DNA from 2 places in the Micromonospora sp. NPDC005161 genome. Region 2 is predicted to be linked to the other one. Evidence: riboswitches for the same ligand, from Rfam matches in the RefSeq annotation. Region 2 holds a riboswitch; the other holds the start of a gene.
What was found. Region 2 has a riboswitch for ZMP and ZTP ahead of ACWD5O_RS30190 (bifunctional 5,10-methylenetetrahydrofolate dehydrogenase/5,10-methenyltetrahydrofolate cyclohydrolase). Riboswitches for the same ligand answer to the same signal wherever they lie in the genome.

Region 1 (14,973 bases), on a different contig from region 2:
GGTGGTGGTAACAGTGGACGTCTTGGTGCGGGCGCTCGCGTTGGGCGCAGCCGAGGTGCTGGTCGGCCGCCCGCCGAGCTGCGCGCTGGCAGCCGGCGGCGGTCATAATGGGCCGCATGGTTGCCTGGGAGTACGCCCTGCTCGTCCGCCGCTATCAGGGACAGGGCCGCAATTTTCACGTCTCGTTCGTCTGGTACGCGCCGGACGGGTCGCGCAGGGACATCACCGCCTTCGGTGACACCGCCATCGCCCACCTCAATCGGGTCGGCCGGGAGGGCTGGGAACTGGTCTCCGCCGCCGAGGACGTGAACAACGTCCAGGGCAGCACCGAGGTTCACCGCTACCACCTCAAGCGCCCCCTAGCCTGAGGCGCGCCCGCCCGCCGGACCGGTGCGGGGCCGGCCGGTGTCGGCCAGGTCGGTTCCGCGAGTGCGATACCTCTAAGTCATATCGATGACTCAGAGGTATCGCACTCGTCCGAGCGAGCGCCACCGACGGCGTTACCCACCGTGATCGAGGCGGCCCGGCGCGGCGACCAGCCTGAGCGTCAGGCCAGGTCGATGGCGGGGTAGAGCGGGTGGGGGGCCAGCAGCTCGGTGGCCTGGCGGGCGATCTTGTCGGCGAGGGCCGGGTCGAGGGTGTACTTGGCCTTCGAGGGGGTGCCGTCGGCGTTGGCGCCGGCCGTGGTCTGGGTGAGCACCGTGTGCATCAGCTCCGCGGTCTGGTCCATTTCCGCGGTGCCCAGGCCCCGGGTGGTCAGAGCCGGGGTGCCGACCCGGATGCCCGAGGTGTACCACGCGCCGTTCGGGTCGTGCGGGACCGAGTTGCGGTTGGTGACGATGCCCGAGTCCAGCAGCGCCTGCTCGGCCTGCCGGCCGGTGAGCCCGTAGCCGGACACGTCGATCAGCACCAGGTGGTTGTCGGTGCCGCCGGTGACCAGCTTCGCGCCCCGGCGCAGCAGCCCCTCCGCGAGGGCCTGCGCGTTGTCCACGATCCGCTCGGCGTAGTCGGCGAAGTCGGGGCGGCGGGCCTCCGCGAGGGCGACCGCCTTGGCGGCCATCACGTGCGGCAGCGGGCCACCGAGCACCATCGGGCAGCCCCGGTCCACCTGGTCGGCCAGCTCGGGCTGGCAGAGCACCATGCCGCCACGCGGGCCGCGCAGCGACTTGTGCGTGGTGGTGGTGACGATGTGCGCGTGCGGCACCGGGTCGAAGTCGCCGGTGAACACCTTGCCCGCCACCAGGCCCGCGAAGTGCGCCATGTCGACCATGAAGGTGGCGCCGACCGAGTCGGCGATCTCCCGCAGGATCCGGAAGTTCACCTTCCGGGGGTACGCCGAGTAGCCGCCGACCAGGATCAGCGGCTTGAACTCGCGGGCCGCCTCGGCCACCCGGTCGTAGTCGATCAGGCCGGTCGCCGGGTCGGTGCCGTAGCTGCGCTGGTCGAACATCTTGCCGGAGATGTTCGGCCGGAAGCCGTGGGTGAGGTGGCCGCCGGCGTCCAGCGACATGCCGAGCATCCGCTGGTTGCCCAGCTCGCGGCGCAGCGCGAACCAGTCGGCCTCGGTGAGGTCGTTGACCTGACGCACCTGCGCCTTCTTCAGCGCGGGGGACTCCACCCGGTCGGCCAGCACCGCCCAGAACGCGACCAGGTTGGCGTCGATGCCCGAGTGCGGCTGCACGTAGGCGTGCGCCGCGCCGAACAGCTCGCGGGCGTGCTCGGCGGCGAGCGCCTCGACGGTGTCGACGTTCTGGCAACCGGCGTAGAAGCGGCGCCCGACGGTGCCCTCGGCGTACTTGTCGCTGAACCAGTTGCCCATCGCGAGCAGGGTCGCCGGGGAGGCGTAGTTCTCGCTGGCGATGAGCTTGAGAGACTCCCGCTGATCGGTCAGCTCGGCGCCGATGGCGTCGGCCACCCGCGGCTCGACAGCCCGGATCACCTCAAGGGCACTCCGGAATGCGGTGGACTCGGCGTTGCGCGACATGCGACCTCCTACAGACGTGCGGAAGGCCCAGGCGCTCGGCAAACGTCCTCGTGACGGGGCCGCTCCCCGATGGTTCTCCATCCCCACGCGCCAGTAACGGCCCGCGCCGATCCTACCGGGCCGGCCCGGGCCCGCCCGGCCGACCTCCGGACGCGACCGCCGGGGTGGTTGGTCGAGCACCGCTCAGGCGGTCACGGCATCGATCGCCTTCTTGATCGCCTTCGGCTCGCCGGGCGAACGCGGCGCGTCCGCGCGCAGCGCGATCATCTTCTCGCCGATCTCCTGGAGCTGCTTACGGCCGAGCTGCTCGCGCACCTTGGGGAACCACTCCTGCTCCTCCTCCTCGACGTGGTGCGTCACGTTCTCGATCAGCACCGTCGTCTTGGGGTTGAAGCGCTCGTCGTCGGCGTCCATGCTGGCCAGCTCGAAGCAGAGCAGGTCGGCGACGTGGTGCTCCTCGTACGACTCGAGGATGTCGTCCTCCAGGTCGGGCAGGAGCCGGCGGATCTCCGGGTACATCACCTCGTTCTCCAGGTAGGTGTGCACCGTCAGAGCCTCCAGGATCTGGCCCACCAGCTTCTGCCGCTGGCTCGCCGGCCCCTCCTCGGCATCCTGGAAGGCCTTGAACAGGCGGCGCATCTCCTTGTGGTCCTCTTTGAGCAGGACGATGGCATCGGTCGACACCGGCATGACCTCCCTGGATCTCGTCTGGTGTCGATCCCGTACCCGAGGGATGAACTGCGGAAACAGGGTTACCCCGAACGGGTGGGGCCCGGCGCCGAAGCGCCGGGCCCCACACTGGTCGTACCGTTGGTCAGCGGACCACGCCGTACGCGCTCACCATGCCCGCGCCGTAGAAGCCGTTCCGCGCCCCGCCGGAGCAGGTCGCGTCGTAGACGGCACCCAGCAGCGGGACCGGGTTGTAGACACCCGCGGGGCAGCTCTGCGCCCGAGCCGTGCGCTCCAGGAACGACGCCAGCTGGCCCGGGGACATGTCCGGGTGGGCCGAGGCCGCCAGCGCCGCGACGCCGGCGACGTGCGGGCCGGACATCGAGGTGCCCTGCTTGTAGCCCCAGCCGTTGGTCCGCGTCGCCGTGTTGAAGGTGGTGGACAGGATGCCGTCGGTCAGCGTCGACCGGGCACCCTGGGTGCGGAACCGGGTGTCACCACCCGGAGCGGTGACGTCCACGACACCCTGGCCGTACGAGGAGTAGTAGCTCTTTTCCCCGGTCGGGCCCACCGCCGAGACGGTCACCACGCCCGGCGCCTCGGCCGGCAGGTCGAGGCAGGCGCTGTTGATGTCGCGCACCTCGGGCGTCCCGTTGTTCGGGCTGCCCGCGTCGACCGTCTTGTGGGCCAGATCGACGTTGGAGTTGCCCGCGGACGCGACGTTGAGCACGCCCTTGCTGTGCGAATAGCGGATGGCACGCTGCACGGCCTGCCACACCGGTCGCTGGCGCGCGTCGTTGCGGCAGTTGAACTCCCACGGGTCGATGTAGTAGCTGTTGTTCGTGACCTTCATGCCGTGCTCGGCGGCCCAGAGGAAGCCGCAGACCGCCGCCTCGGGGTAGATGAAGCCGTCGTTGTTGACCACCTTGACGGCGGCCACCTTGACGCCTGGGGCGACGCCGGTGACGCCGACGCCGTTGATGGCGGCGGCGATGGTGCCCGCCACGTGGGTGCCGTGATCGGATGTGGTCGGGTTCCAGGCCGCCTCGGTGGTGTCGACGACGCCGCCAAGGCAGGACGTGCTCTTGTCCTTGGCGATCTGGCTGGCCAGGTCGGGGTGACTGGAGGAGATGCCGCTGTCCAGCACGCCCACCACTACGTCCGCGCTTCCGGTGGTGACGGCGTGGGCCTGCGGGACGCCGATCATCGGCATGTCCCACTGCTGGCCGAACAGGGGCTCGGCGGTCGGGTCACCGGTGGCGCTGGCGAGGTCGGCGGCGGAGACCTCCACGGTCTCGCCCTCGTCGAGAGCGGTGCCGAGCCCGGTGGTCGCGGCCACCGACTCGACCCCGGCTCCCGCCACCTCGGTGGCGAAGTCGGGGTTGCTGGAGCGGGCGACGAGCACACCGATCTGCTCGTAGCTGGCCATCACGGTGCCCTTGGCGGCGGCCACCCGGGCAGCGGCCCTGTCGTTCGCCGCGCCCTGCGGGGCGAGAACCAGGAACGTCGTGTCCGGGCCGGCGGCCGTGGCCGGCGCCAGTGCGCCGGTGACGGCGAGACCGACCCCGAGCGTCACCGCGGACGCGGCGGCCAGTGTCTTGTTGCGGAGGTTTTTCACGCGGACTCCCAGGAGCGGGGACCAACCGGTGCGCTCCCGGGCGGGGAGTGACCGGCCGAGGGCGGGCGGGATGCCCGTCTCTGGTAGTCGAGCGCGGACGGTCGGTGTGGCGTTACACACACCCCGGCAGGTGGGACGAAAGGTGTCAGACCGTGGCCAGCGTGCGGGGGATCTCGTCGAGCAGTTCCCGGGCCAGGAAGCCGATCCGGCCGTACCGGGGGATCAGCCGCTGGCCGCTCACCGCGTGCGCGAACGACGCCCAGCAGGCGGCCTGGGCCGGCTCGGCGCCCCGGGAGAGTAGCCCGGCCAGTAGCCCGGCGAGCACGTCCCCGCTGCCCGAGGTGCCCAGCCCGGCGTCGCCGCTCTCCTCGCGCCAGCGCCGCCCGTCCGGGGTGGCCACGTGGCCGTAGAGCGAGACGACCGCCTCGTACCGGACGGCCAGCTCGGCCGCCTCGGCGTCCAGGTCGTCGCCCGGGTCGCGGCCGAGCAGGTGCCCGGCCTCGGTGACGTTCGGGGTCAGCACCGCCGGTCGCCCCGAGCCGACCAGCAGGCCCGGCTCGTGGCTGAGTGCGCCCAGGGCGTACGCGTCGAGCACCAGCGGGGTGCGCGGCCCCGCCGCGTCCAGGACCAGGCGCAGCAGCTCGCGCGTCTCGTCGATCCCCTTCAGCCCCGGCCCGAGGGCCACCACGTCGGCATGACCGATCAACTCGCCGAGCTGGCCGTCCCGGTCCGCGGCGACCGCGCCGGTCGGGGTCTCCGGCAGCCCGATCACCAGCGCCTCGGGCACCTGGACGCTCAGCGTGGCAGCGGTGGACTCGGCGGCGGTGAGCTGGAGAACCCCCGCGCCGGCGCGCAACGCGGCGACCCCGGCGAGCAGCACCGCCCCGGGGGTGAAACGGGAGCCGCCGACCACCAGCACGGTGCCCCGGCTCTCCTTGCCGCCGGTCGGGATCGGCAGCTCCCAGTTCCGCAGCAGCCCCGGCGTGATCACCTTCACCTCAGACCGGCTCGGCATGGATCTCGTCCTCCCTGGTCGGCTGGGCGCCCTGCCGGCGTAGGTGGCCCACCTCGTTGAACCCGGCCAGCGCCAGCCGGCCGTCGGTGTCGACCGACCAGTGGGTGATCGAGCAGTTGGCGATGACGTGTTCGCCGGTCAGCGCCATCAGCTCCGGCTCGGTCAACCCCTCCACCAGGTAGCGCAGCAGGAAGACCAGCGCGTCGTGGCCGAAGAGCAGCACCCGCTGGTCGGCATGGTCCCGGCGCAGGTCGCCGAGGAGCGTCCGCAGCCGCAGCGCCACGTCGGTCCAGGATTCCCCGCCGGGCGGCCGGTAGTAGAACTTGCCCAGCCGGGCGCGGCGGTCGGCCTCGTCCGGGAACCGCCGGCGCACCCCGTGCCCGGTCAGCCCGTCGAGGATGCCCAGCTCCCGGTCGCGCAGCCGCTCGTCCCGGCTGAGCGGCACCCCGGTGCCGTGCAGTGCCAGTTCGGCGGTGGAGACCGCGCGCAGGTACGGCGAGACCACCGCCACGCCCGGGCGCCGGTCCGCGGGCAGCCCGGCCAGCCAGCGGCCGGTGGCCCGGGCCTGGTCCTCGCCGGTGGGGGAGAGCGGCACGTCGGCGTCCCGGTGGGTGAGCCCGATCAGGTCGGCACCGGAGGACTCGGCCTCGCTTGCCGCCACGTTCGCGGTGCTCTCGCCATGTCGGATGATCCACAAGGTTGCCAGTTCGGCCATGCGGCACCCCCTACCCGGCCCGGCTGCCGGGTAACCGCGCCACCGGCGCAGGTCGGGGGTCGGGGGTCGGGCGTGAACGCCACTCGGTCGGGTAAGCGTGGGCTTCACCGCGAGCCGACAGGGGAGGTGCGCCGTGGCGACGATGGTCAAAGAGCAGATCAGCCCGGTGAAGGACAAGAACTACGACCTGATCCGGGCGTTGCAGATGTCACTGGAGAACGTGTACCGGATGGACACGTACATCGCCGACGCCGAGCAGCATGGCGACAGTGAACTGGCCAACTGGTTCCGCCTGATCCAGGACAACAGCCGCAAGGCGGGTGAGCAGGGCAAGCAGATGCTGATGTCCCGGATGCAGCAGGAGAAGCGCTGACCGCGGCGAATGTCGCCCGGGCGCGGGCGGATGCCGGTCGATGACCGGCATCCGCCGCGCTGACCCCCGACGGCACATCGACCCACGTCCAGGCGATCCCCTCGATGCCGCGCGGTCCGGTCCGGTTCGGGACAGCGCCGCAGGAGGTCGATGGGGAACAATGTCCGTCCGGGACGGCCGGGCCGCCCCGAGACGGAGGGGTGGAATCGACGATGACGGTCGTCCGGGGTCTGCGCGAAGCGCTGCTGCTGTTCCTGATCGCCGCTGTTCTGGTCGGGGCCGCCGCAGCGGTCTGGGTGGCGGTCGACGGGGGTGACTACACCGGCCGACTGGGGATCGCGCTGATGGTGGTGGGCGCGCTGTTCGGAGTGACCGGCGACCTGACGCTGAGCCGGATCGGCATGCTCGGCCCGCGTGCCACCTTCGGGCTCGCGCCGGAGCGCGAGGAGGCCGGGGGCGGGCGGGTGCTCACCGGCGTCGGCATCTTCCTGTTCGTCGGGTTGCCGCTGATCCTGGTCGGCGTCCTCCTGGTCACCTGACCGGGCCCGCGGGCCGGGCAGATCGGTCCGCGTCGCGCCCTGCTCGTCTCCGGTCGATGACCGCGAGGAGCCCGCCGGCGTCGTACCCTCGTGGGCGTGGCCACGGCGGCGGAGGAGATCCAGGTGGGGGAGCGGCTGGTCCGCGTCTCCAGCCCCGACAAGCCGTACTTCCCCGAGCGCGGGCTGACCAAGCTGGACGTGGTCCGCTACTTCCTGGCGGTGGGCGACGGCATCCTGCGGGCGCTGCGGGACCGGCCGACCATGCTGGAACGCTGGCCGCGTGGCGTCTTCGAGGGCGCGACAATCGCCACCCGGCAGACCAACCGGGGTGACGCGTTCTACCAGAAGCGGCTGCCAGCGGGCGCGCCCGAGTGGGTGCGCACCGCGCACATCACCTTCCCCAGTGGCCGTACCGCCGACGAGGTCGCGCCGAGCGAGCTGGCCGTGGTGATCTGGGCGGCCAACCTGGGGACGCTGCGCTTTCATCCGTGGCCGGTGACCGCCGCCGACGTGGAGCGCCCCGACCAGCTGCGCATCGATCTCGACCCGATGCCCGGCGTCGAGTTCGCGCAGGTCGTGCCGGTGGCCCACGAGGTGCGGGCGTTCCTCGCCGAGCTGGGCATGACCGGTTACCCGAAGACCACCGGAGGCCGGGGCCTGCACGTCTACCTGTCGATCGAGCCGCGGTGGAGCTTCGGCGAGTGCCGGCGGGCGGTGCTCGCGCTGGGCCGGGAGATGCAGCGTCGCCTGCCGGAGCTGGTCACCACCACCTGGTGGCGCGAGCAGCGGGACAAGCCGGTCTTCGTCGACTACAACCAGATGGCCCGGGACCACACCGTGACGTCGGCGTACTCGATCCGGCCCACGCCGCAGGCTCTGGTGTCGGCGCCGCTGGACTGGGCGGAGCTGGACGACGCCCGCCCGGAGGACTTCGACGTGCTCTCCGTGCCGGCCCGGTTCGCGGAGCGGGGTGACCCACACGCCGGCCTGGACGGCGACCGGCACTCGCTGGAGCCACTGCTGGAGCTGGCCGACCGGGAGGGGCTGGAGGCCCCGCCGGAGCGGTAAGGAAGGGTCCCCTATTAACGCCAGGCGTTAATAGGGGACCCTTCCTTGCACCTCACGCCCAGGGGCTGCCCGCCCCGTCGAACTCCTCGAAGACCAGCCAGGTGCGGGTGGACAGCACCCCCGGGATGCTCTGCACCCGGCCCAGCACGACGTCCCGCAGCGCGGCGTTGTCCGGTGCGCGGACCAGCGCGAGCACGTCGTGGTCGCCGCCGAGCAGCGCGGCGTGCTCGATGTAGCGCACCTGAGCCAGCTCCGCGGAAACCTCCCGCCAGGTGTTCTGCTCGATCGTCAGCGCGATGTACGCCGAGGTGCCCAGGCCGGCCGCCACGGGCGCCACCTGGGCCCGGAACCCGGTGATCACTCCGTCGCGGAGCAGCCGCTCCACCCGGGCGTACGCGTTGGTGCGGGAGATGTGGATCCGCTCGGCGAGGGTGCGCACCGAGGTCCGCCCGTCACGGACCAGCTCGCCGAGGATCCGCCGGTCCACCTCGTCCAGGGGTCGGGCCGATCGTCCCGATCCGGTCGCCCGGCCCACCCCGTCGGTGGCCTCCTGGCTCACTGATGCGCCCTTCTCATGCCAACCGTCCCGCCTTCGACCTGGATCTTGAGTCAATCATCCGACAGGCGGAAGCATAGGCCCACCACACGTCCCAGGAGGTTCCGCCGTGACGACCACTCCCCAGGCGGTCCGCAGGGCATCCCCGCGCACCCGTCGGGCGGCCACCCCGCCCGACCCGGCGCGCCCGCTGCTGCCCGACGCCGAGCCCGTCCGCCTGCTCGACCCGAGCGGCACCCCGCTGCCCGCCCGCACCGACTACCCGGAGCCGCCCGTCGAGGCGCTGCGTGAGCTGTACCGCCGGATGGTGCTCGGCCGCCGGTTCGACACCCAGGCGACGGCGCTGACCAAGCAGGGCCGGCTCGCCGTCTACCCGTCCTCCCGGGGACAGGAGGCGTGCCAGGTCGCCGCGGTGCTCGCGGTCCGGGACACCGACTGGGTGTTCCCCACCTACCGCGAGTCGATGGCACTGGTCGCCCGGGGCATCGACCCGGTCGAGGTGCTCACCCTGCTGCGCGGCGACTGGCACTGCGGCTACGACCCGGCCGCGATGCGGACCGCACCGCAGTGCACGCCACTCGCCACCCAGTGCGTGCACGCCGCCGGGCTGGCGCACGGCGAGGCGTACCAGGGGCGCGACACGGTGGCGCTGGCCTTCATCGGCGACGGCGCGACCAGCGAGGGTGACTTCCACGAGGGGATCAACTTCGCCGCCGTGTTCAAGGCGCCGGTGGTCTACTTCGTCCAGAACAACCGGTACGCGATCAGCGTCCCGCTGTCCCGGCAGACCGCGGCGCCGTCGCTGGCCTACAAGGGCGTCGGTTACGGCGTGCCCAGCGAGCAGGTCGACGGCAACGACCCGGTCGCGGTGCTCGCCGTGCTCACCCGCGCGGTGGAGCACGCCCGCGCCGGCAAGGGGCCGTTCCTCGTCGAGGCGCACACCTACCGGATGGAGCCGCACACCAACGCCGACGACGCGACCCGCTACCGTGACGGCGCCGAGGTCGACGCCTGGCGGGACCGGGACCCGGTCACCCGGCTGGAGACCTACCTGCGCTCGCGCGGGGTGCTCGACGACGCGGCGGTCGCCGAGATCGCCGAGCAGGCCGAGGCGTACGCGGCGGACCTGCGGACCCGGATGAACGAGCAGCCCGCGGTCGACCCGCTGAGCCTCTTCGACCACGTCTACGCCGAGCCCACCCCGCAGCTGCTGGAGCAGCGCGAGCAGGTCCGCGCCGAGCTGGCCGCCGCGCACGACGAGGAGGGTGACGCCTGATGGCCACCACCATGGCGAAGGCCCTCAACACCGCGCTCGCCGACGCCCTCGCCGCCGACGAGCGGGTGGTCGTCTTCGGTGAGGACGTCGGCCAGCTCGGCGGCGTCTTCCGGATCACCGACGGCCTGCAGGCCCGGTTCGGCGAGAAGCGCTGCTTCGACACCCCCCTCGCCGAGGCCGGCATCGTCGGCTTCGCCGTCGGCCTGGCCATGTCCGGGTTGCGGCCGGTGGTCGAGATGCAGTTCGACGCGTTCGCGTACCCGGCCTTCGAGCAGATCGCCTCGCACGTGGCGAAGCTGCGCAACCGCACCAGGGGCGCGCTGAGCGTGCCGATCGTCATCCGGGTGCCGTACGCCGGCGGGATCGGCGGGGTGGAGCACCACTGCGACTCGTCCGAGGCGTACTACGCGCACACCCCGGGTCTGAAGGTCGTCACCCCGGCGACCGTGCAGGACGCGTACTCCCTGTTGCGGGAGGCGATCGAGGACCCGGACCCGGTGGTCTTCATGGAGCCCAAGAAGCTCTACTTCGCCAGCGCCGACGCGGAGCTGCCGGCGCGTACCGAACCGTTCGGCCGGGCGGTCGTGCGCCGGCCCGGGCGCGACGCCACCCTGGTGGCGTACGGGCCGGCGGTGCCGGTCGCGCTGGAGGCCGCCGACGCCGCCCGCGAGGAGGGCTGGGACCTGGAGGTGGTGGACGTGCGCACCATCGTGCCGTTCGACGACGCCACGATCACCGCCTCCGTCCGGCGCACCGGCCGGTGCGTGGTGATCCAGGAGGCGCCCGGGTTCGCCAGCGTCGGCGCGGAGATCGCCGCCCGGGTGCAGGAGCGCTGCTTCCACGCGCTGCACGCCCCGGTGCTGCGGGTGGCCGGGCTGGACATCCCGTACCCGGCGCCGATGCTGGAGCACACCCACCTGCCCGGGGTGGACCGGGTGCTCGACGCGGTGGCCCGGTTGCAGTGGGACGACCAGCCGGACCCGCGCTGGTCGATGCAGGGCAGCGCGGCATGACCACGGTCGAGCGGACGCAGGTCTTCCTCCTGCCCGACCTGGGCGAGGGGCTGAGCGAGGCGGAGATCGTCGAGTGGCGGGTCGCGGTCGGCGACGTGGTCACGGTCGACCAGAGCGTGGTCGAGGTGGAGACCGCCAAGGCGGTCGTCGACGTGCCCTGCCCGTACGCCGGGCGGGTGGTCACCCTGCACGGCGCGGCGGGTGAGGTCCGTCCGGTCGGCCAGCCGTTGATCACTATCGCGCCCCTGGACGGCGGTGCCGAGCCGGCCGGGCACGCCACCTACCGCGAGGAGGAGCGCGCGGGTTCCGGCAACGTGCTGATCGGGTACGGCACCGGGCACGGCGGGACGACCCGACGCCGACGCCGACCCCGGCTGGCGCTGGCCCCCGAGCCCACCGACGTCGCGTCCGGCGATGTCTCCGGTCCGGCCGCCGCGGGCAGCCCGGCGGGCCGCACCGAGGCGTCCTCCGGCGGCGCCCCGGCCGGCACGACCGCCCCGGCCGCCCTGGTCATCTCACCGATCGTCCGGCGGCTGGCCCGCGAGCGCGGGATCGACCTGGGCACGGTGCGGGGCACCGGGCCCGGCGGGGTGATCCGTCGCGCGGACGTGGAGGCGGCGCTGGCCGCGCCCGCCCCCCGGCTGGCGGCCGTGCCGGACCCGCACGCGACGGTGATCCCGGGCGGCGACGGCGATGTGATCGTCCCGCTCACCGGCGTCCGCAAGGCGATCGCCGACAAGCTCTCCCGCAGCCGGCGGGAGATCCCCGAGGTGACCATCTGGGTCGACGTGGACGCCACCGGGCTGCTGGAGACCCGGGCCGCGATCAACGCGGCGACGCCGGACGCGCCGGTGAGCATCCTGGCCCTGCTGGCCCGGATCTGCCTCTCCGGGCTGCGCAGGTTCCCGCAGCTCAACGCCCGGGTCGACACCGAGGCCCAGCGGATCGTCCAGTCCGCCGGGGTGCACCTGGGCATCGCCGCGCAGACCGACCGGGGCCTTCTGGTGCCGGTGCTGCGCGACGCCCAGCGGCTCACCACCGCCGAGCTGGCCGCGGAACTCGCGGCCACCACCGCGGCGGCGCGGGCGGGCACCCTGGCGCCGGCCCGGCTGACCGGTGGCACCTTCACCCTGAACAACTACGGGGTGTTCGGCGTGGACGGCTCCACGCCGATCATCAACCATCCCGAGGCGGCACTGCTCGGCGTGGGGCGGATCGTGGACAAGCCGTGGGTGGTGGACGGGCAGCTCGCCGTGCGCAAGGTGACCCAGCTCAGCCTCACCTTCGACCACCGGGTCTGCGACGGTGGGGTGGCCGGTGGCTTCCTGCGGCACGTCGCCGACTGCGTGGAGCGGCCGGCGCTGCTGATCGCCGCCGTCTGACCCGGCGTACCCCGGCCCCGGCGCTGCCCGTGCGGCGCCGGGGCCGGCGCACGCCCGGGGTTTCCCCAACGTGTCACCGGGAAGTCGGCCCCGCGGAGTGCACCGCCGCGTCGAAGGGAGCCGGTTCGTGGCGTACCAGGTACCCAACGCGTTCCGGGAGCGACGGCCCGCCTCGGCCGGCGCGCCGCTGCACTGCGACGCGCGGGAGTACGGGCTGTGCGGCGACGGCCGAACCAACGACCAGCCGGCGCTGGCTGCCCTCGTGGACCGGCTCGGCGACGGCTACGCGGCGGACGGGCGGGCCCGCGTCATCTACTGCCCACCGGGCATCTACTCGATCCGGGACGCCGGCACGGTGTGGCGCAGCGGCGTCTCGCTGGTCGGGGCCGGGCCGGCGGCGACCCGGTTCCTGCTCAGCAACGAGTGCAACCGGGTCGACCCGACCCCGTTGGCGTACTGGACCGTCCTGCAGCACGGCGCGGGCCGGGACCGGCACATCGCCGACTGCACCTTCGCCGACTTCGAGATCGACGGCTCCGGGGTGGCGATGGCCGAGTACAACTACCTGGCCAAGGGCCTCGGCCTCCAGTACGTGGTGCGCGGTGTCTTCCGCAACCTCTACATCCACCACACCGCGGCCACCGGGCTGGGGTGCGACTTCCTGCAGGACAGCCTGATCGACGGTGTGGTGGTGGTCGGCTGTGGCCGGCTGGACAACGGCGAGCAGATCGGCGGCGCGGGAATCGGCGTGGGCATCGGCGGCTGGGGCGCGGTGGAACGGCTGACCATCGTCAACTCCACCACCCTGGCCAACGGCACCAACGGGATCTTCCTGGAACTCCAGAAGGACTACTGGTCCCCGCCCCGGGGGTACCGCATCATCGGCTGCCACAGTCAGGGCAACCGGTTCGGCATCTCCGACTGGGGCGCGGACGGGCTGATCGTCTCCGCGTGCACGATGGCCGACAACCTGGAGGCCGGCTTCGACGTCTCGGCCGAGGGCACCGCGGGCGTGGCCGGTCGGGGTGGGCTGCTCACCGACTGCGTCATCGACGGCAACATCGGCGACGGGATCAGCATCGGCAACACCTCTGGCCCCTACACCATCCGGGGCAACCGGATCAGCGACAACGGCCGGAACGGCTACCACGGGCACGACCTCGGGCGCGGTTACCAGGGCCCGGCACGGGACGTGGTGATCGAGAGCAACGAGTTCTGGGGCAATGGACTGGACGCGGTCCGGGTCGACCATCCGATGGTCGACGCGGTACTGCTCAACAACCGGATCCGCAACAACGGCCGGCAGTTCGCGCAGGCGGCCGGCGGTGCTGGCGAGACGGTCCGCTACAGCGAGCGGTCCCTGGTGGACCGGGCGGCCGACTGGCCGCACGACGGGCACCGGGGCAAGGTGCTGCGGGTCGGACGATCCGTGGCGCTGGTCGCCTCGAACACCGGCGACGAGCTCACCCTCGCCCCGGTCCGCCCCGACGCCTTGAGCGCATGGAGCGGGGACATCCCGCCGCCGGGCTGCCGGTACGAGCTGTCCCCGGCGCCCGCGCGGCGGGCCGGCATCACCATCGACGCGGCGTGCGATTCGGCGACGATCCGGGGCAACCGGATCTGGGACAACCGTGAGAGCCGGACCCAGACCAACGGGTTGTGGATCACCGAGCGGGGCAGCTGCGTCGACTGCCGGGTCGAGGGGAACGACCTCGGCGGCAACGCCGACGAGGGGCTGCGGCTGGACACCCCGCCGGTGGGCGGCCGCTGGCGCGACAACCACGACGACAGCGACTGGGGCTGAGCGGCGGCGGCCGGAGTGCACCGGCCGCCGCCGTCGTCAGGACCGGTCAGCCGGCCAGACCGGCCACCGGGTCGGGATCCAGCACGACCGTCGCCGTGCCGGTCTGCGGCGGTACGCCCGGCTCGGTCGGCGCGTCGGTGTACTCCGCCACGAAGACTGCGGTGAGGTTGTCAGCACCGCCGTGCCCACCGTCGACGAAGGTGGCGATGGTGCCGGAGCACCCCGTCGCCGAGGAGAGCGGGTGCCCGTGCTCGTCATGGCCGAGGACGTAGGTGACCTTCACCCGGGAGCAGTCCACCGGCAGGTCATCGGTGACCTTCACCTGGTACGCGACCGTTTGCCCGAACTGGAAGGGTTGCCCGGCCAGCGGGGCGACGAACTCGACGATCGGCGCGCGCGGCCCGACCAGCAGCGGCAGGGTCGCCGCGGCGGAGCGTCCGGTGCGGTCGGTGACCTTCAGCGTGGGGGTGTACGCGCCGTTCTCCTGGAAGGTCCAGGCCGGATTCGCCTCGGTGCTGTCCACCGAGCCGTCCGCGTTGAAGTCCCACGCGTAACGCAGCGCGTCACCGTCCGGGTCGGTGGTGCCCGCGCTGGAGAAGGTCACGGTCAGCGGCGCCTGACCGGCGGTCGGGTCCGCGCTGATCTTCGGGATCGGCGTCCGGTTGCCCCGGACGAAGTCGATCCGGGACAGCTGGGCGTCCGGGTTCTCGGCGAAGTAGCCGTCGCCGTACTCCAGCACGTAGAGCGCGCCGTCCGGGCCGAACTCCATGTCCATCGGGTTGTCCACCACCAGCGACGGCACCACCGGCCGGATGTCCTTCACGTCGCCGTCGGAGTCGAGGCGGAACTCCTTGATGTAGTCCCGGGTCCACTCGTAGAACAGCGGCACACCGTCGTAGTAGGCCGGCCACCGGGTCCGCGAGGTGCTGGTTCCGTCGTAGTCGTACGCCGGGCCGCCCAT
Region 2 (14,973 bases):
CCTGCTGAATCATCCGCTCCACATCGGTGCGCGGCACCGTCACCTCGTCGACGGCGCCCTTGCCGTACACGCCGCCTGCGATCCGGTCCTCGGCCTGGCGGGCGGCGTCCTGCCGCATGTCGTCCTCACGCACGTCCATCACCTCGCAGAAGCTGTGGAACTGACTGCGTGCCCGACGGCCGGCCGGCCAAACCCGCCGAGGCCCGGAGGTCGTCCACCCCGGTTCACCGTCACGCCGTCCGCCGGCCGCCTGCCGGCTGTCCACGATGCCCATGCTGTCCGGCGACCGGTGGGAGACGCCCACCGGCGGGAGGGGATGACAGCGTGCGCAGAGTACGCCGTACCGCCGTCGCGGCCCTGGTGGCCGCGACGGTGACGACCGGGCTCGCGGTGCCCGCCCAGGCGAAGCCGCGACCGGACCGGACATTCGACGTGCAGGCCCACCGCGGGGGCCTCGGGCTGCGGGTGGAGAACACCCTCGCCTCCTTCGGCAACGCCCTCCAGCTCGGGGTGAGCACCCTCGAACTGGACGTGCAGATCACCGAGGACGGTCAGGCCGTGGTCACCCACGACCGGAAGGTCACCGGCACCAAGTGCGTCGACACCACCCCGGTGTCGCCCGGTGACCCGGAGTTCCCGTACGTCGGGAAGTACATCAACACGCTCACCCTGGCCCAGGTGCGCACCCTCGACTGCGGTTCGAAGACGCTGGCGGACAAGCCCGGCCAGCTCGCCGTGCCGGGTGCCCGGATGCCGCTACTGCGTGAGGTGTTCGCCCTGGTCAACCGCTATCGGGCGAAGGACGTCAAGCTCAACGTCGAGACCAAGGTGGAGGCCGGCGCGCCGAGCGAGACCGCGCCCCGCGAGCAGTTCGTCCGGGTCACCGCGGCCGAGATCCGCGCCGCCGGGCTGCTCAAGCAGGTCACCATCCAGAGTTTCGACTGGGGCGCGCTGATGCGCATGCGCCAGGTCGAGCCGAAGCTCCCGCTGGTCGCCCTGACCAACTACGACTTCCTGCAGACCGGCCAGCCGGGCGCCTCGCCGTGGCTCGGCGGGCTGGACATCGACGACTTCGGCGGCAACCCGATCAAGGCGATCCGCAGCTTCGGCGCCAGCGCCTTCTCCCCGGTGCACGGCTTCCCGCAGAACGGCACGGTCACCGACCCGGGCTACAAGCCGTACGTGACCCGGGAGATGGTCGCCGAGGCGCACCGCTACGGGATCAAGGTGATCCCGTGGACGGTCGACGACCTGCCGACGATGACCAAGCTCATCGACGACGGCGTGGACGGCATCATCACCGACTACCCGGACCGGCTGCGCGCCCTCCTGGCGCAGCGCGCCTACCGGCTGCCGAAGGCGTACGCGGCGCCGTTCGACATCCAGGCGCACCGCGGCGGTCGAGCCACCCGGCCGGAGAACACCCTGCCGGCCTTCGCGAACGCGCTGGCCAACCGGGCCATCTCACGCTGGAGCTGGACACCGGGGTGACCGCCGACGGCAAGCTCGTGGTGCTGCACGACCGCACAGTCAACGGCTCGCACTGCGTCGACACCGCCCCGGTGCGCCCCGGTGACCCTTCTTTCCCGTACGTGGGCAAGCCGGTGCACGAGCTGACCCTGGCGCAGCTCAAGACCGTCGACTGCGGCACGAAGACACTGCCCGAACTGCCCGCTCAGGTGCCCGCGCCGGGTGCCCGGATTCCCACGCTGGACGAGGTTTTCGCCCTGGTGAAGGCGAGTGGCCGCAGTGACATCGGGATGAACATCGAGACGAAGATCAGCCCGGTGGTGAACGACACCGAGCCGTACCGCAGCTTCACCCGCAAGCTGGTCGGCGCGATCCAGCGGGCCGGCTTCACCGACCGGGCCACCATCCAGTCGTTCGACTGGCGCACCATCACCTACGCCCGGCAGCTCGACCGCCGGATCGGCACGGTCGGCCTGGTCTGGCAGTACGGCCCGGCCGAGTGCACCACCCTCGCGGACGAGTGCTCGCTCGAGGCGGTGTACGGCGACCCGTCGGTGAAGAGCCCGTGGACCGGTGGGCTGGACTGGTGGAAGTCCCAGGACCTCGGCAGGCTGACCCGGGCCGCGGGCGCCGGCACGGTGTCGGCGAACTGGCAGGTGCACGACCCGCACCAGGGCACGGTCGCCTCGCCCGACTGGTACCTGCGGGAGAACCCGGCATACTTCCACGGACCGGACGTGCGGACGCTTCAGACGCGGTACGACCTGAAGGTGATCCCGTACACCGTCGACGACGCGCGGGTGATGCAGCGGGTCATCGACCTCGGTGTCGACGGCATCATCACCGACGACCCGGATCTGCTGGTGAGCGTCGCGGTCCGCAACGGCCTGCGCTGACCGCACCCGACCGCCGGCCGGGATCTTTTTGGCCGGCGGTCGGGTGTTACCTGCTCAGGGGGCTCGGGTAGTCGGGGGGTGTCCCCGCCTGAACACGAACCGTGCCGTGGCCGAAACGCGGTAGCGGGGCGAGGGAATGCAGGTACGACTCATCGCATCCTGAGGAGGACCAGATGAGCACGCAGGCTGCTTCCACCCGGCCGATGAACCGGCCGACGTCGGACGTCCAGAACCCGGCGTCGATGCAGAACACGCAGACCCGGCAGATGCCGGTCATGCAGGACGGGCGCCGGAACGACATGCAGGCACCCGGTACGGAGACCAAGCAAGCGTTCAAGACCACCGAGTTCTGGATCTACCTGATCGCGGTGGCCGGCGTACTGGTCGCCTCGCAGGTTGTCGGGAAGAACTCCGCCGGGGTGGACATCTTCCGCGCCAACAATGCCTGGTTCCTGATCACCCTGCTGACGCTGGGTTACCTCGGTAGCCGCGGACTGGCCAAGGCTGGCAGTAACCACCGCAGCAGCGAAGAGCGCAAGGCCCGGCACTGACCGGGTACGCGGTAGCACTACGTGCAGTGGCCTCCGGGAGGAATCTCCCGGAGGCCACTGTCGCGTCTGGACGACTACTCGCCGAAGTCACCACCGAAGTCGCCACCGAAGTCACCCTCGAAGGCGTCCTCGATCATCTCGCCGGCGATCATGCCGCCAGCCACGCCGAGCGCCGCGCCGGCCACCATGCCGCCCATCCCGTGCCCCCGGCCATGCCCGCGCCCGTGCCCCGGCCCGAAGCCCTGGGAGCGCAGGCTGCCGTAGCGGGAGGTGGTCTCGCGCAGCCAGCCGTCGACCATCTGCGCCCAGTCGACCCGGTCGACGTCGGCGTGCGACACCTGGTATCGGCCGAACGCGTCGTGCCCGGCGCTGAGGAAGCCGCCACGCTTGTCGCACTCCAGGATCACGTCCACCCCGCGCTGGCTGGTCACGAAGGTCAGCTCGACCTCCCGGATCGTGTTGGCGTACTGCGGCGACGCGAAGAACTCGATCTCCTGGTAGAACGGCAGCGTCTGCTGGACGCCCCGGATGTGACCGCGCTCAAGATCGGCGTGCTTGAACTGGAAGCCGAGCCGCTGGAACGCCTCCAGGATCCGCTCGTGCACCGGCAGCGGGTGCACCGCCACCTGGTCCAGGTCGCTCTTGTCCACGGCACGGGCCACGGCCAGCTCGGTGCGCAGGCCCATCGTCATGCCGTGCAGGCGCTGGCCGTACACGTCGGTGATCGGGGTTTCCCACGGCACCGGCAGCTGGAACGGCAGCGAGAGCTGCTGCTTCGGCGCGAGCTGGAGCGGGCCGCTGACGGCCATGCGGTGAAACTCCATGGTGCCCGCGTACTCGGTGTCGTGTCCCTCGACCTCGACCCGGGTGACCAGGCCGATCACCACCTGCTCGACGGCCGCCGGGCTGTCACCGCCGACGAGGTTGACCTGCCCGTCAAGGGTCAGGCCAGGCCGGGTGTTGGGGTTGGTCAGCACGGTGTCCACGCTGGGACCGCCGACACCGAACGCGCTCAACATCTTCTTGAAGACCATCGGAACTCCTGTGCGACAGCCGACCGCTCCACCATGGAGTCGGACGTTGACTCGTGGGCACCCTATCGAGAGGCCCTGTGAGATGGCTGTGAAGTGCTGGCGGTGGGCACTGCGTGTCGCCATGTCGGCGTGTTGTGTCGTGTCAGCGGCTCGCTCGGCGCCGGAACAGCACGCCGGACGCGGCCACGCCCACCACCAGGAACCCGACGGCCCAGGCGAGCGCGGCCGCGGCCGACTCGGCGACGGGACCACCCACCAGCAGCCCACGGACCGTCTCGACCAGTGGCGTCATCGGCTGGTTGCGGGCGAACCCCTGGAGGAAGTCCGGCATCGTCTCCGGCGGCACGAACGCGCTGCTCACGTACGGCAGGAACAGCACCACGAAGGAGAACGCGCCGGCCGCCTCCGCGTTCGTCACCAGCAGGCCGAACGCGGCCGACAGCGCCGATATCCCGCACATGAACAGAGCCAGCAGCCCGAGCAGGGCCACCCAGTCGAGCACCGAGGCCGTCGGCCGGAAGCCGAGGAGGAGCGACACCGCGACCACGACGGCCGTCGACACCAGGTTGCGCGCCACGCTGGCCACGATGTGCCCGATCAGCACCGCCGAGCCGAGGACCGGCAACGAACGGAGGCGGGCGATCATCCCGGTGGTCATGTCCTGGTTCACCCCCACGCCGGTGGAGGCCGAGCCGAAGGCCGCGCAGATCAGCACGATCCCCGGCACGACATAGGTCAGGTACCGGGTGCCCGTCTCGATCGCGCCACCGAAGACGTAGACGAACGCCAGCAGGATCAGCACCGGCAGCAGGATCGCGGTGATCAACGCGTCGACGCTGCGTACCGATCGTCGCAGGCCGCGACCGACCAGCGCGCTCACGTCCACGAGCACGCCGGGCATCCGGGTCAGCTGAGGCGTGGTCATCGGGTCACCGCCACGGCCGACGCCCGCTCGGTCGGCGACTGCTCGGCCGCCTGCTCGGTCAGCGGCTGCTCGGTCAGCGCGAGGAACACCTCGTCGAGGCTGGGGCGGTGCAGTGCGAGCCGGTCCACCTCGATGCCCTGGGCGTGGAGCAGACCCAGCAGGTCTCGTATCGCGGCCGCGGTGCCGTCGGTGGGTACGTGCACGGACAGCGTCTCGGCGTCCTCCCGGGCGGGTACCGCGTTCGCGGCGAGCACCGCCACGGCGCGGGCGAGCGCGTCGGCGTCGGGCAGGACAAGTTGCGCGGTTTCGCCGCCGACCCGGGCCTTGAGCTGCTCGGCGGTCCCCTCGGCGGCGACCCGGCCGCCGTGCAGCACGGTGATCCGGTCCGCCAGCCGGTCCGCCTCCTCCAGGTACTGGGTGGTGAGCAGGACGGTGACTCCGGCGGCTGCCAGTTCCGCGATCGAGCCCCAGACGTCGCGGCGGCTGCGCGGGTCCAGCCCGGTGGTCGGCTCGTCGAGGAACAGGACCCGGGGCTCGACCACGAGACTCAGCGCGATGTCCAGCCGGCGGGCCATTCCGCCGGAGTAGGTCGACACCCGCCGCCCGCCGGCCGAGGTCAACTCGAAGCGGTCAAGCAGCTCGTCGGCTCGGGCCCGCGCCGCTGCCCTGGTCAGGTGACGCAGCCGGCCCATGAGGACCAGGTTCTCCCGGCCGGTCAGCATCTCGTCGACCGCCGCGTACTGGCCGGTGAGGCTGATCGATCGGCGTACCGCCGCCGGCGCGGACACGACGTCGTGCCCGGCCACCACCGCCCGGCCGCCGTCCGGACGCAGCAGCGTGGAGAGCACCTTCACCGCCGTCGTCTTGCCGGCCCCGTTCGGCCCCAGCAGTGCCGCGACGTTGCCGCGTTCGACCCGCAGGTCGACCCCATCGAGTACGGCGACACCGCCGAACCGCTTCGTCACTGATTCAAGTTCAACTGTGTATGCCATAAACTCAGTGTATGCCATACACCGGGTATAGGATCAACCCCTCATGGAACGCGCGATGTCACCGCTCGAGGCGGTCTGGACGGCCAAGCCCGCCCCCGAGGCACGGGAGGGGCTGTCGCTGGCGCGCATCGTCGGCGCCGCGATCGAGGTCGCCGACACCGACGGCCTCGGCGCCGTGTCGATGAGCCGGGTCGCCAAGAGCCTCGGGTTCACCACGATGTCGCTCTACCGGCACGTCGCGAACAAGGAAGAGCTGATCCTGCACATGCAGGACGCCGCCGTCGGCCCCCCACCCGCGGACCTGGTGACCGGCCAGGGCTGGCGGTCGGACCTGGACCGCTGGTCGTGGGCCGCGGTCCGCAAGCTCCGCCGCCACCCGTGGATCCTGCAGACGCTGTCGATGTTCGGCCCACCCGCCACCCCGCACCAGCTCAGCTGGTTCGAGTACGGCCTGCGCGCCCTGGGCCCGACTCCGCTCGACGAGAACGAGAAGGTGTCGGCCATCGTGCTCATCCAGGCGCACAGCTTCGCCGACCTGACGTTCCACGCGGCCGGTGCGCCCACCGCGATCGCCGACGCCGACCCTTACGAGACGCTCTTCACCCGGATCATCGATCCGGCCCGGTTCCCCGCGCTGATGGCCGCGTTCAGCGGCGGTGGCTTCGCCTCGACCGACGACCCCGAGGCCGACCGGGACTGGCTGTACCAGTTCGGCCTGCAACGGATCCTCGACGGCGTCCAGGTCCTCGTCGAGCAGCGTCTCGCCCGGAAAACCTGAAACCCCCGCCCCTTCCCCCTTGTTGATCAACTCGACATCAGCGAAATCGGGGTATCCCGGTCGCGGGACACCCCGACATCCGCGATACCGAGTCGATCAACTGACGCCACCGCCTGGAAGGGTGCAACCGGGATCAGTGGGTTGCGCGCCCGAACGTGCCGCTCTTGACGCCGCCGACGAGGCTGGCTCGGCTCAGCGCGGAGAACGCTCGCGTGAAGCGGGCGCTGCGCGACTGGCAGGGCGCCTGGTCCGAGCGGCGTCAGCCGTGAGCCCGGGATGGGAACACCAGTACAGCGGGCTCTTCACGCCGCTGCCGCGATTCGCCGTCGAGGCGTACACCGAACCGGCGGAGCCGGCGCCCCGGCACGTGATCCACCTGCCGGTGACGGTCGCCGACCTGGCCGGGGCGCTGGACCTGGCCCGTACGATCGCCCGGTCGTTGGCCTCGACTCCGCAGGTCGACGTCACCGGCGCCACCGTCTCGGCCGAGGACGCGCAGCACGTACGACATTGGATGTTCTGCGACCGGATCATGCCCGGTCGCCGGCGGTGCGCGCGCCCGGCCGACCACCGCGGGCCCTGCCTGCCCGCCGATGCTCCCTAGCCGACCTAGCCGACCTGACGCTCGGCGGCGGCCACGGCGTTGCGGAAGAGCATGGCCACCGTGGTGGGGCCCACCCCGCCCACTCGGGGGGTGATCGCCCCGGCGACCTCGGCGCACGCCTCGTCGACGTCCGGCAGCAGCCGCCGACCCGCGTACCGCACGCCGCCGCCGATGACGACGGACCCCGGCTTGACGTGCTCGGGCTGGATGATGCCGGGTACGCCAGCGGCGGCGATCAGGATGTCGGCCCGGCGGGTGTATCGGGGCCAGTCCGCGACGCCGGTGTGCACGACGGTGACGGCCGCGTTGGCGGTGGGGCGCTTCTGGGCGAGGAGGGTGGCGAGTGGCCGCCCGAGCGTGGCACCGCGACCGAGGATGACCACCTCGCGCCCGGAGACCGGAATGCCATGGTGGGCCAGCAACGCCTCGATGCCGGCTGGCGTGCAGGGCACCGGCCCCGGCAGCCCGAGCGCGAGCCGACCGAGGTTCAGCGGATGCATGCCGTCGACGTCCTTGTCCGGGTCGATCCTCTGCAACGCCGCGTCGTAGTCCAGGTGGTCGGGGACCGGATACTGGACGAGGATCCCGTGCACGGCGGGATCGGCGTTGAAGGCGGCGATCACCTCGTGGAGTTGTTCCTGCGTGGCGTCGGCGGGCAGGTGGCGGTGCGGCGAGGCGAAGCCCAACTGGGCGGCCTGACGCTGCTTGATGCCGATGTAGCCGGCACTTGCGTCGTCGTCGCCGACCAGAACGGTGGCCAGGGCCGGGACGACTCCGGCGGCGCGGAGCACGGCCACCCGCTCGGCAACATCGGCGAGGACCGCGTCGGCCACCGGCTGACCCGGCAAGCAGGGTGGCAGTGCGCGGGGTGGTCTGCTCATCGGTTGACGGCATGGCTCTCCTCGGCGCGGAAGCCCAGGCGGTCGACCCCCGCGATGAGCTCCCCGATGGTTCTGCCATCCCAGGTGCCGCCAGTCGCGTCGCCACCCATTCTGCCCGACGAACCGGGCACCGGACCAACCGGCTGGGCGCTGCGGGCCGTCAGCCGGCCTGGACGACGACCAGCTCGCCGACCTGCTCGCCGATCGCGGTACGCGCCTCCGCCGGCAGCCCGACGTCGGTGATCAACACGTCGGCCGCCTCCAAGGGGGCGATGGTGGCGATGCCGATGGTCTCCCACTTGGTGTGGTCGGCGAGCACCACCAGCCGGCGGGCGGCGCCGATCAGACACCGATTGACCCCGGCCTCCAGCAGGTTGGGCGTGGTGAAGCCGGTCCGTGGGCTGAGCCCGTGCACGCCGAGGAAGAGCAGGTCGACGTTGAGCGCGCTGATCGCCGCCTCGGCCACCGGCCCGGTCAGCGCGTCCGACGGGGTACGGATGCCGCCGGTGAGCACCACCGTCTGATCGGCGCGCGGATTCTGGTAGAGCGCGTCGGCCACCGGGATCGAGTTGGTCACCACGGTCAGCCCCCGTACGTCGGAGAGCAGCGTGGCCAGCGCGGCGGTGGTGGTGCCGGCGGAGAGCGCGATGGCCATCCCCGGCTCCACCATGGTCGCCGCCCGCTCGGCGATGGCCCGCTTCTCCGCCTGCTGGCGGATCGACTTCGCGGCGAAGCCGGGCTCCTCGGCGGAGCCCGGCCCGGCCAGCGTCGCGCCGCCGTGCACCTTGTCCACCAGCCCGCGTTCGGCCAGCACCTCCAGGTCGCGCCGGATCGTCATGTCGGACACGCCGAACCGACTGACGAGCTGACTCACCCGTACGCCGCCACGCTGGCGGATCAGATCGAGGATGGCGGTCTGCCGCTGCTGGGCGAGCACCTGGGGAACCTCCTTCGCGCCGTGGCTGTCACCGGGTCAGGCCGGTCCGTCAGCCCGATCCTCCCGGATCACGGCCACCTCGCCGGCCGGCACTGTCAGCTCACCGGCGCACCGTGCTCCGGTCAACAACTCGGTGCCGGTCACCGCGAGCCGTACCTCGCTCCCGGTGTGGTTGATCGCGAACAGCCAGCTTCGCTCACCGTCGCGGCGCCGGACCACCTCCACCCCGGTCGGCGCCCGCGCCGCCGGGCGGACGCCGGCCTCGTCGAGCAGCCGGGCGACCAGCCGATCGGTGGCCGGCTCGTCCAGCCGGGTGCCGACGTACCAGGCGGCGCCCGCGCCGACCGGCCGCCGGGTCAGCGCCGGCACGCCCGGCAACGGCCCATCGGTGTACGAGGCGAGCACCTCGGCGCCCTCCGGGTGCAGCCACTCGGTCCACACGTCGGCCGTGCTGCCGTCGTCCAGCCGCACCTGCTCGCCCTCGCGCAACGGGAAGAACTCCTCGGTCCGTACGCCGAGCAGCTCCCGGAACGCGCCCGGGTAGCCGCCCAGCCGGATGTGGTCATTCTCGTCCACGATGCCGCTGAAGTAGGTGATCGCCGCGGTGCCGCCGGCCTCGACGAACCGGCTCAGCGCGTCGGCGTCGGCATCGCGGACCAGGTAGAGGGTGGGTGCCAGGACCAGCCGGTAGCCGCTGAGGTCGGCGGACGGGTGGACGATGTCGGCGGTCACGCCGGCCCGCCACAGCGCGCCGTACAGGGCGGTCAACCGGTCGGCGTAGCGGACGTCCACGCTGGGGTGCGAGTCCAGCTCGACGCCCCAGCACGCCTCCCAGTCGAACAGGATCGCCACCTCGGCGTCCACCCGGCTGCCGCGTACCTCGGCCAGCGCCCTGAGGTCCGCGCCCAGCTGGCAGACCTCGCGGAACACCTTGGTGTCCGGCCCGGCGTGCGGCACCAGCGCGGAGTGGAACTTCTCGGCGCCGGCCCGGGCGGCCCGCCACTGGAAGAACAGCACCCCGTCGGCGCCCCGGGCGACGTGCGCCAGGCTGTTGCGGCGCATCTCCCCCGGCAGCTTCGCCACGTTGCGCGGCTGCCAGTTCACCGCGCTGGTGGAGTGCTCCATCAGCAGCCACGGATCACCGCCCGCGACGCCGCGGGTGTGGTCGGCGGAGAGGGCCAGCCCGAGGTGCGCCTGCGGGTCGGCGGCGGTCAGGTAGTGGTCGTTGGAGACCAGGTCCACGTCGTCGGCCCAGGAGTGGTAGTCCATGTGCTTGATGCCGGTGCCGATCATGAAGTTGGTGGTCACCGGCTGGCGGACCAGCGTCTTCAACAGCTCGCGTTCGGCGCGCAGCTGGGCCCGCTGCTCGTCGGAGGAGAAGCGCAGGAAATCCAGCTGCTGCGTGGGGTTGGCGAAGGTCGGCGCGGTGCGCGGCGGGTTGATCTCGGCCCAGTCGCCGTAGCGCTGGCTCCAGAACGCGGTGCCCCAGGCGTCGTTGAGCCGGTCCAGGTCGCCGTACCGCTCGCGCAGCCAGTCGCGGAACGCCTCGGCGCTGACGTCGCAGTAGCAGTGCACGTTGTGGCAGCCCAGCTCGTTGGAGACGTGCCACATCACCACCGCCGGGTGCTCGGCGTACCGACCGGCGACCGCGCGTACCAGCTCCAGCGACCGCTCCCGGAACACCGGGGAGCTGGGGCAGTACGCCTGCCGCCCGCCCGGCCAGAGGATCGCGCCGTCGGCCCGGCGGGGCAGCGTCTCCGGGTATGCGCGGGCCAGCCACGGAGGCGGGCTGGCGGTGGCGGTGGCCAGGTCGACCTGGATGCCGCCGTCGTGCAGCAGGGTCAGCACCCGATCCAGCCAGCCGAACTCGAACCGGCCCGGGGTGGGCTCCAGCAGGGCCCAGGAGAAGATGCCGACGGAGACCAGGTTGACCCCGGCCCGACGCATCAGCTCGACGTCCTCCGACCAGGTCTGCTCAGGCCACTGCTCGGGGTTGTAGTCGCCGCCGAAATAGATGCCGTTGCCCTGCCATCGCCGCATGAAAGCTGAGGTTGCACCCGGCAGCCCACGAAAGTCAACAGGTTCCAACATCGACTTCTTTTCCAACGTTTACCACGTAACGGCCGTGTCACGACTGGGTTCCGGGAGGCGAATTGCCCTCTTGACAGCGCCCGGCGGACGGGTAGCTTGAGGCCCCAATGGCCGTTCGTGTTCGCCATTGTGGATTCTCGTGGGATCCGAATGTGCATTCACGGCGCTGAACCTGCCTTCACCACCCCCGACGGCCCTTGGGCGTAGCACCTCTTCATCCGCAGGAGGCACAGATGTCCCGTCCCCGATCCCAAGCCGAGTACCTGGCTCGGCTCGTACCGCCCTCCGTAGCCGGCATCAACCGACGCTCGCTGCTGGCCGGCGCGGCCGGCACGGGCGCGCTGCTCGGCACCGGCCTGCTCGCCGGCTGCGGCGACGACTCCGGCGGGTCCGAGTCGAAGGAGGTGTCCCTCGGCTCGAACCAGTCCGACCCGAAGCCGAAGGACGTCCTCGCCAAGGTCACGGACGGTTTCAAGACCTCGTCCGGCGTCCAGGTCGCGGTGAACACGGTCGACCACAACACGTTCCAGGAGAACATCAACAACTACCTGCAGGGCAAGCCGGACGACGTGTTCACCTGGTTCGCCGGCTACCGGATGCGCTTCTTCGCCCAGAAGGGCCTGGCCAGCGACATCAGCGACGTGTGGGGCAAGCTCTCCGGCTATTCCGACGCCTTCAAGAAGGCGTCCACCGGGGACGATGGCAAGCAGTACTTCGTTCCGGCGTCGTACTACCCGTGGGCGGTCTTCTACCGCAAGTCGGTCTGGCAGCAGCACGGCTACCAGACGCCGAAGACCCTCGACGACCTGACCACCCTCGCCGCTCAGATGAAAAAGGACGGCTTGACCCCGATCGCCTTCGCCGACAAGGACGGCTGGCCGGCGATGGGCACCTTCGACATCCTCAACCTGCGGATCAACGGCTACCAGTTCCACGTCGACCTGATGGCCGGCAAGGAGGCCTGGACCTCCGACAAGGTCAAGAAGGTCTTCGACACCTGGGCCGGCCTGCTCCCCCTGCACCAGCCGGACAGCCTCGGCCGCACCTGGCAGGAGGCGGCGCAGTCGTTGCAGCAGAAGAAGAGCGGCATGTACCTGCTCGGTCTCTTCGTCGGCCAGCAGTTCAGCAACGAGGAGCAGAACGACCTCGACTTCTTCACGTTCCCGGAGATCGACCCGGCGATCGGCGCCAAGGCCCTGGACGCCCCGATCGACGGTTACATGATGGCCCGCAAGCCCAAGAACGAGGACAACGCCCGGAAGCTGCTGGAGTACTTCGGCGGCAAGGCGGCCGCGGACATCACGGTCAAGAACGACCCGGCCACCCTGGTCGCCAACTCCGGCGCGGACGTCAGCGGCTACACCGCCCTGCAGAAGAAAGCGGCCGAGCTGGTCGGGTCGGCCACCGAGATCGCCCAGTTCCTCGACCGGGACACCCGGCCGGACTTCGCCTCCACGGTGATCATCCCGGCGCTCCAGCAGTTCATCAAGGACCCCAAGGACATCGGCGGGCTCACCTCGAGCATCGAGAACCAGAAGAAGTCGATCTTCACCGACTGACGGCGGAAGGGGGAGGACATCGTGTCCGACCTGCCCCTGAACCAAGCGGATCGCGCCGTGCCGTCGCCGGCCGCGACCACCCCCACGGGTGGTCGTCGCCGGCGGCTACGGCTCCTGTCCCGCACCGACCGCGTGGTCATCACGCTGATGGTGCTCGTCCCGCTGCTGCTCGTCACCGGGTTCGTCTGGCTGCCGGCAGCGGCCACCGTGCTGCTCTCCGGCACCAACTGGGACGGCATCGGCCCACTCAACGAGATCGAATTCGTCGGCGCCCGCAACTACAGCGACGTGGTGAACATCTACCCGCCGTTCGTGCCGGCGATCCAGCACAACCTGCTCTGGCTGGCGGCGCTGTTCCTGGTGGCCAGCCCGTTCGGCATGTTCCTGGCCGTCCTGCTCGACAAGGAGCTGCGCGGCAGCCGCTTCTACCAGACCGCGCTCTACCTGCCAGTGGTGCTCTCGCTGGCGCTGATCGGCTTCGTCTGGCAGCTGCTCTACTCCCGCGACCAGGGTCTGATCAACGCCGTGTTCGGCAGCAACGTCGACTGGTACGGCGACTCGAACGTCAACATCTGGGCGGTGATGGTCGCCTCCGGCTGGCGGCACGTCGGCTACATCATGCTGCTCTACCTGGCCGGGTTGAAGGGCGTCGACCCGTCGCTGCGGGAAGCCGCGGCGGTCGACGGCGCCTCGGAGAGCAGGACGTTCTTCCGGGTGGTGTTCCCGGTGATGCGGCCGATCAACATCATCGTGCTGGTGGTGACGGTGATCGAGTCACTGCGCGCGTTCGACCTGGTCTGGGTGGTCAACAAGGGCCGCAACGGATTGGAGCTGATCTCCGCGCTGGTCACCCAGAACGTGGTGGGTGAGGCGAGCCGGATCGGATTCGGCTCGGCGCTGGCCACCATCATGCTGGTCGTCTCGCTGGTCTTCATCACCATCTACCTGGCGACCGTGATGAGGGAGCACCGGCAATGAGCACGGCGACCGTGACCCGGCGTACCGAGGGTGGGGTCGAGGCCCCGGCCCGCCGCAAGCTGACCCCGCTCCGAATGCTGCTGCATGGCTTCCTCATCACCGTCGCACTGACCTGGCTCTTCCCGATCGCCTGGGCGGTGCTCACGTCGCTGCGCTCCTACGAGTACACCGCCGCCAACGGCTACGTCTCGTTCGGCGGCTGGACCCTCGACAACTACGTCACCGCCTGGCGGACCGCGGAGTTCGGCAAGCACTTCCTCAACTCGGTCTACATCACGGTGCCGGCGGTGCTGCTGACGCTCTTCCTCGCCTCCTGCGTGGCGTTCGTCATCGCCCGGTTCAGCTGGAAACTCAACCTCGTGCTGCTCGGGGTGTTCACCGCGGCCAACCTGCTGCCCCAGCAGGCGCTGCTCATCCCACTGTTCCGGCTGTTCACCGAGGTGCCGCTGCCGGAGTTCATGAGCGACTCCGAGCTGCTCTACGACAGCTACTGGGGTCTGATCCTGATCAACGTGGCCTTCCAGTGCGGGTTCTGCGTCTTCGTGCTCAGCAACTACATGAAGGCGCTGCCCCGCGACCTGTACGAGGCGGCGATGGTCGACGGGGCGAGCATCTGGCGGCAGTACTGGCAGGTCACCATGCCGCTGTGCCGGCCGGCCCTGGCCGCGCTGGCGACCCTGGAGGTGACCTGGATCTACAACGAGTTCTTCTGGGCCACCGTACTCATGCGCACCGGCGACAAGTTCCCGGTGACCAGCTCGCTGAACAACCTGCGCGGCGAGTTCTTCACCGACAACAACCTGGTCTCGGCGGGCAGCGTGCTCGTCGCGATCCCCACTCTGGTGATCTTCTTTATGCTCCAGCGGCACTTCGTCCGGGGCCTGACCTTGGGAGCCTCAAAGGGATGACGATCCTGCACCTGCGCCGCGCGCGGACCAGCCTGGTGCTCGACGCGCGCGGCCCGGGGCTGCCCCGGATCGCGCACTGGGGTGGCGACATCGGCGACCTCGACGACGACGGCCTGCGCCAGCTCGTCGACGCGACCGTCCCGCCGGTGGTGCCGAGCAGCTTCGACGAGCCGACCGTGCTCTCCCTGCTGCCGGAGCCGAGCGCCGGGTGGAGCGGCCGGCCGGGACTGGCCGGGCACCGCGACGGCACCGGCTGGTCCACCGCCTTCCGCCTGGACGGCCTCGACGTCGAACCACCCGCCGACGAGGGCTCGGCACGGGTGACCGTACGGGCCAGCGACCCGGACGCACAGCTGTCGCTGACCATCG

Region 1: another riboswitch for ZMP and ZTP. It lies ahead of ACWD5O_RS14770 (glycine hydroxymethyltransferase); the one in region 2 lies ahead of ACWD5O_RS30190 (bifunctional 5,10-methylenetetrahydrofolate dehydrogenase/5,10-methenyltetrahydrofolate cyclohydrolase).

Annotation. Positions count from the first base shown of each region.
Region 1 covers NZ_JBSFYQ010000013.1:2,247-17,219, forward strand. Annotated here, with positions in the region: gene ACWD5O_RS14765 (hypothetical protein) at 108-368, shown strand; gene ACWD5O_RS14770 (glycine hydroxymethyltransferase) at 548-1,984, opposite strand; ZMP/ZTP riboswitch at 2,003-2,092, opposite strand; gene ACWD5O_RS14775 (hemerythrin domain-containing protein) at 2,168-2,668, opposite strand; gene ACWD5O_RS14780 (S8 family peptidase) at 2,799-4,271, opposite strand; gene ACWD5O_RS14785 (NAD(P)H-hydrate dehydratase) at 4,417-5,286, opposite strand; gene ACWD5O_RS14790 (histidine phosphatase family protein) at 5,270-6,001, opposite strand; gene ACWD5O_RS14795 (hypothetical protein) at 6,144-6,374, shown strand; gene ACWD5O_RS14800 (hypothetical protein) at 6,587-6,913, shown strand; gene ACWD5O_RS14805 (DNA polymerase domain-containing protein) at 7,010-7,981, shown strand; gene ACWD5O_RS14810 (Lrp/AsnC family transcriptional regulator) at 8,034-8,468, opposite strand; gene pdhA (pyruvate dehydrogenase (acetyl-transferring) E1 component subunit alpha) at 8,647-9,813, shown strand; gene ACWD5O_RS14820 (alpha-ketoacid dehydrogenase subunit beta) at 9,810-10,826, shown strand; gene ACWD5O_RS14825 (dihydrolipoamide acetyltransferase family protein) at 10,823-12,208, shown strand; gene ACWD5O_RS14830 (right-handed parallel beta-helix repeat-containing protein) at 12,336-14,012, shown strand; gene ACWD5O_RS14835 (PQQ-dependent sugar dehydrogenase) at 14,059-14,973, opposite strand, start outside.
Region 2 covers NZ_JBSFYQ010000043.1:22,605-37,577, reverse strand. Annotated here, with positions in the region: gene ACWD5O_RS30235 (hypothetical protein) at 1-133, opposite strand, end outside; gene ACWD5O_RS30230 (glycerophosphodiester phosphodiesterase family protein) at 325-1,491, shown strand; gene ACWD5O_RS30225 (glycerophosphodiester phosphodiesterase family protein) at 1,488-2,366, shown strand; gene ACWD5O_RS30220 (hypothetical protein) at 2,540-2,917, shown strand; gene ACWD5O_RS30215 (sporulation protein) at 2,992-3,951, opposite strand; gene ACWD5O_RS30210 (ABC transporter permease) at 4,094-4,876, opposite strand; gene ACWD5O_RS30205 (ATP-binding cassette domain-containing protein) at 4,873-5,868, opposite strand; gene ACWD5O_RS30200 (TetR/AcrR family transcriptional regulator) at 5,924-6,646, shown strand; gene ACWD5O_RS30195 (hypothetical protein) at 6,912-7,250, shown strand; gene ACWD5O_RS30190 (bifunctional 5,10-methylenetetrahydrofolate dehydrogenase/5,10-methenyltetrahydrofolate cyclohydrolase) at 7,256-8,131, opposite strand; ZMP/ZTP riboswitch at 8,157-8,239, opposite strand; gene ACWD5O_RS30185 (DeoR/GlpR family DNA-binding transcription regulator) at 8,292-9,068, opposite strand; gene ACWD5O_RS30180 (beta-galactosidase) at 9,105-11,108, opposite strand; gene ACWD5O_RS30175 (ABC transporter substrate-binding protein) at 11,393-12,718, shown strand; gene ACWD5O_RS30170 (carbohydrate ABC transporter permease) at 12,740-13,696, shown strand; gene ACWD5O_RS30165 (carbohydrate ABC transporter permease) at 13,693-14,604, shown strand; gene ACWD5O_RS30160 (alpha-galactosidase) at 14,601-14,973, shown strand, end outside.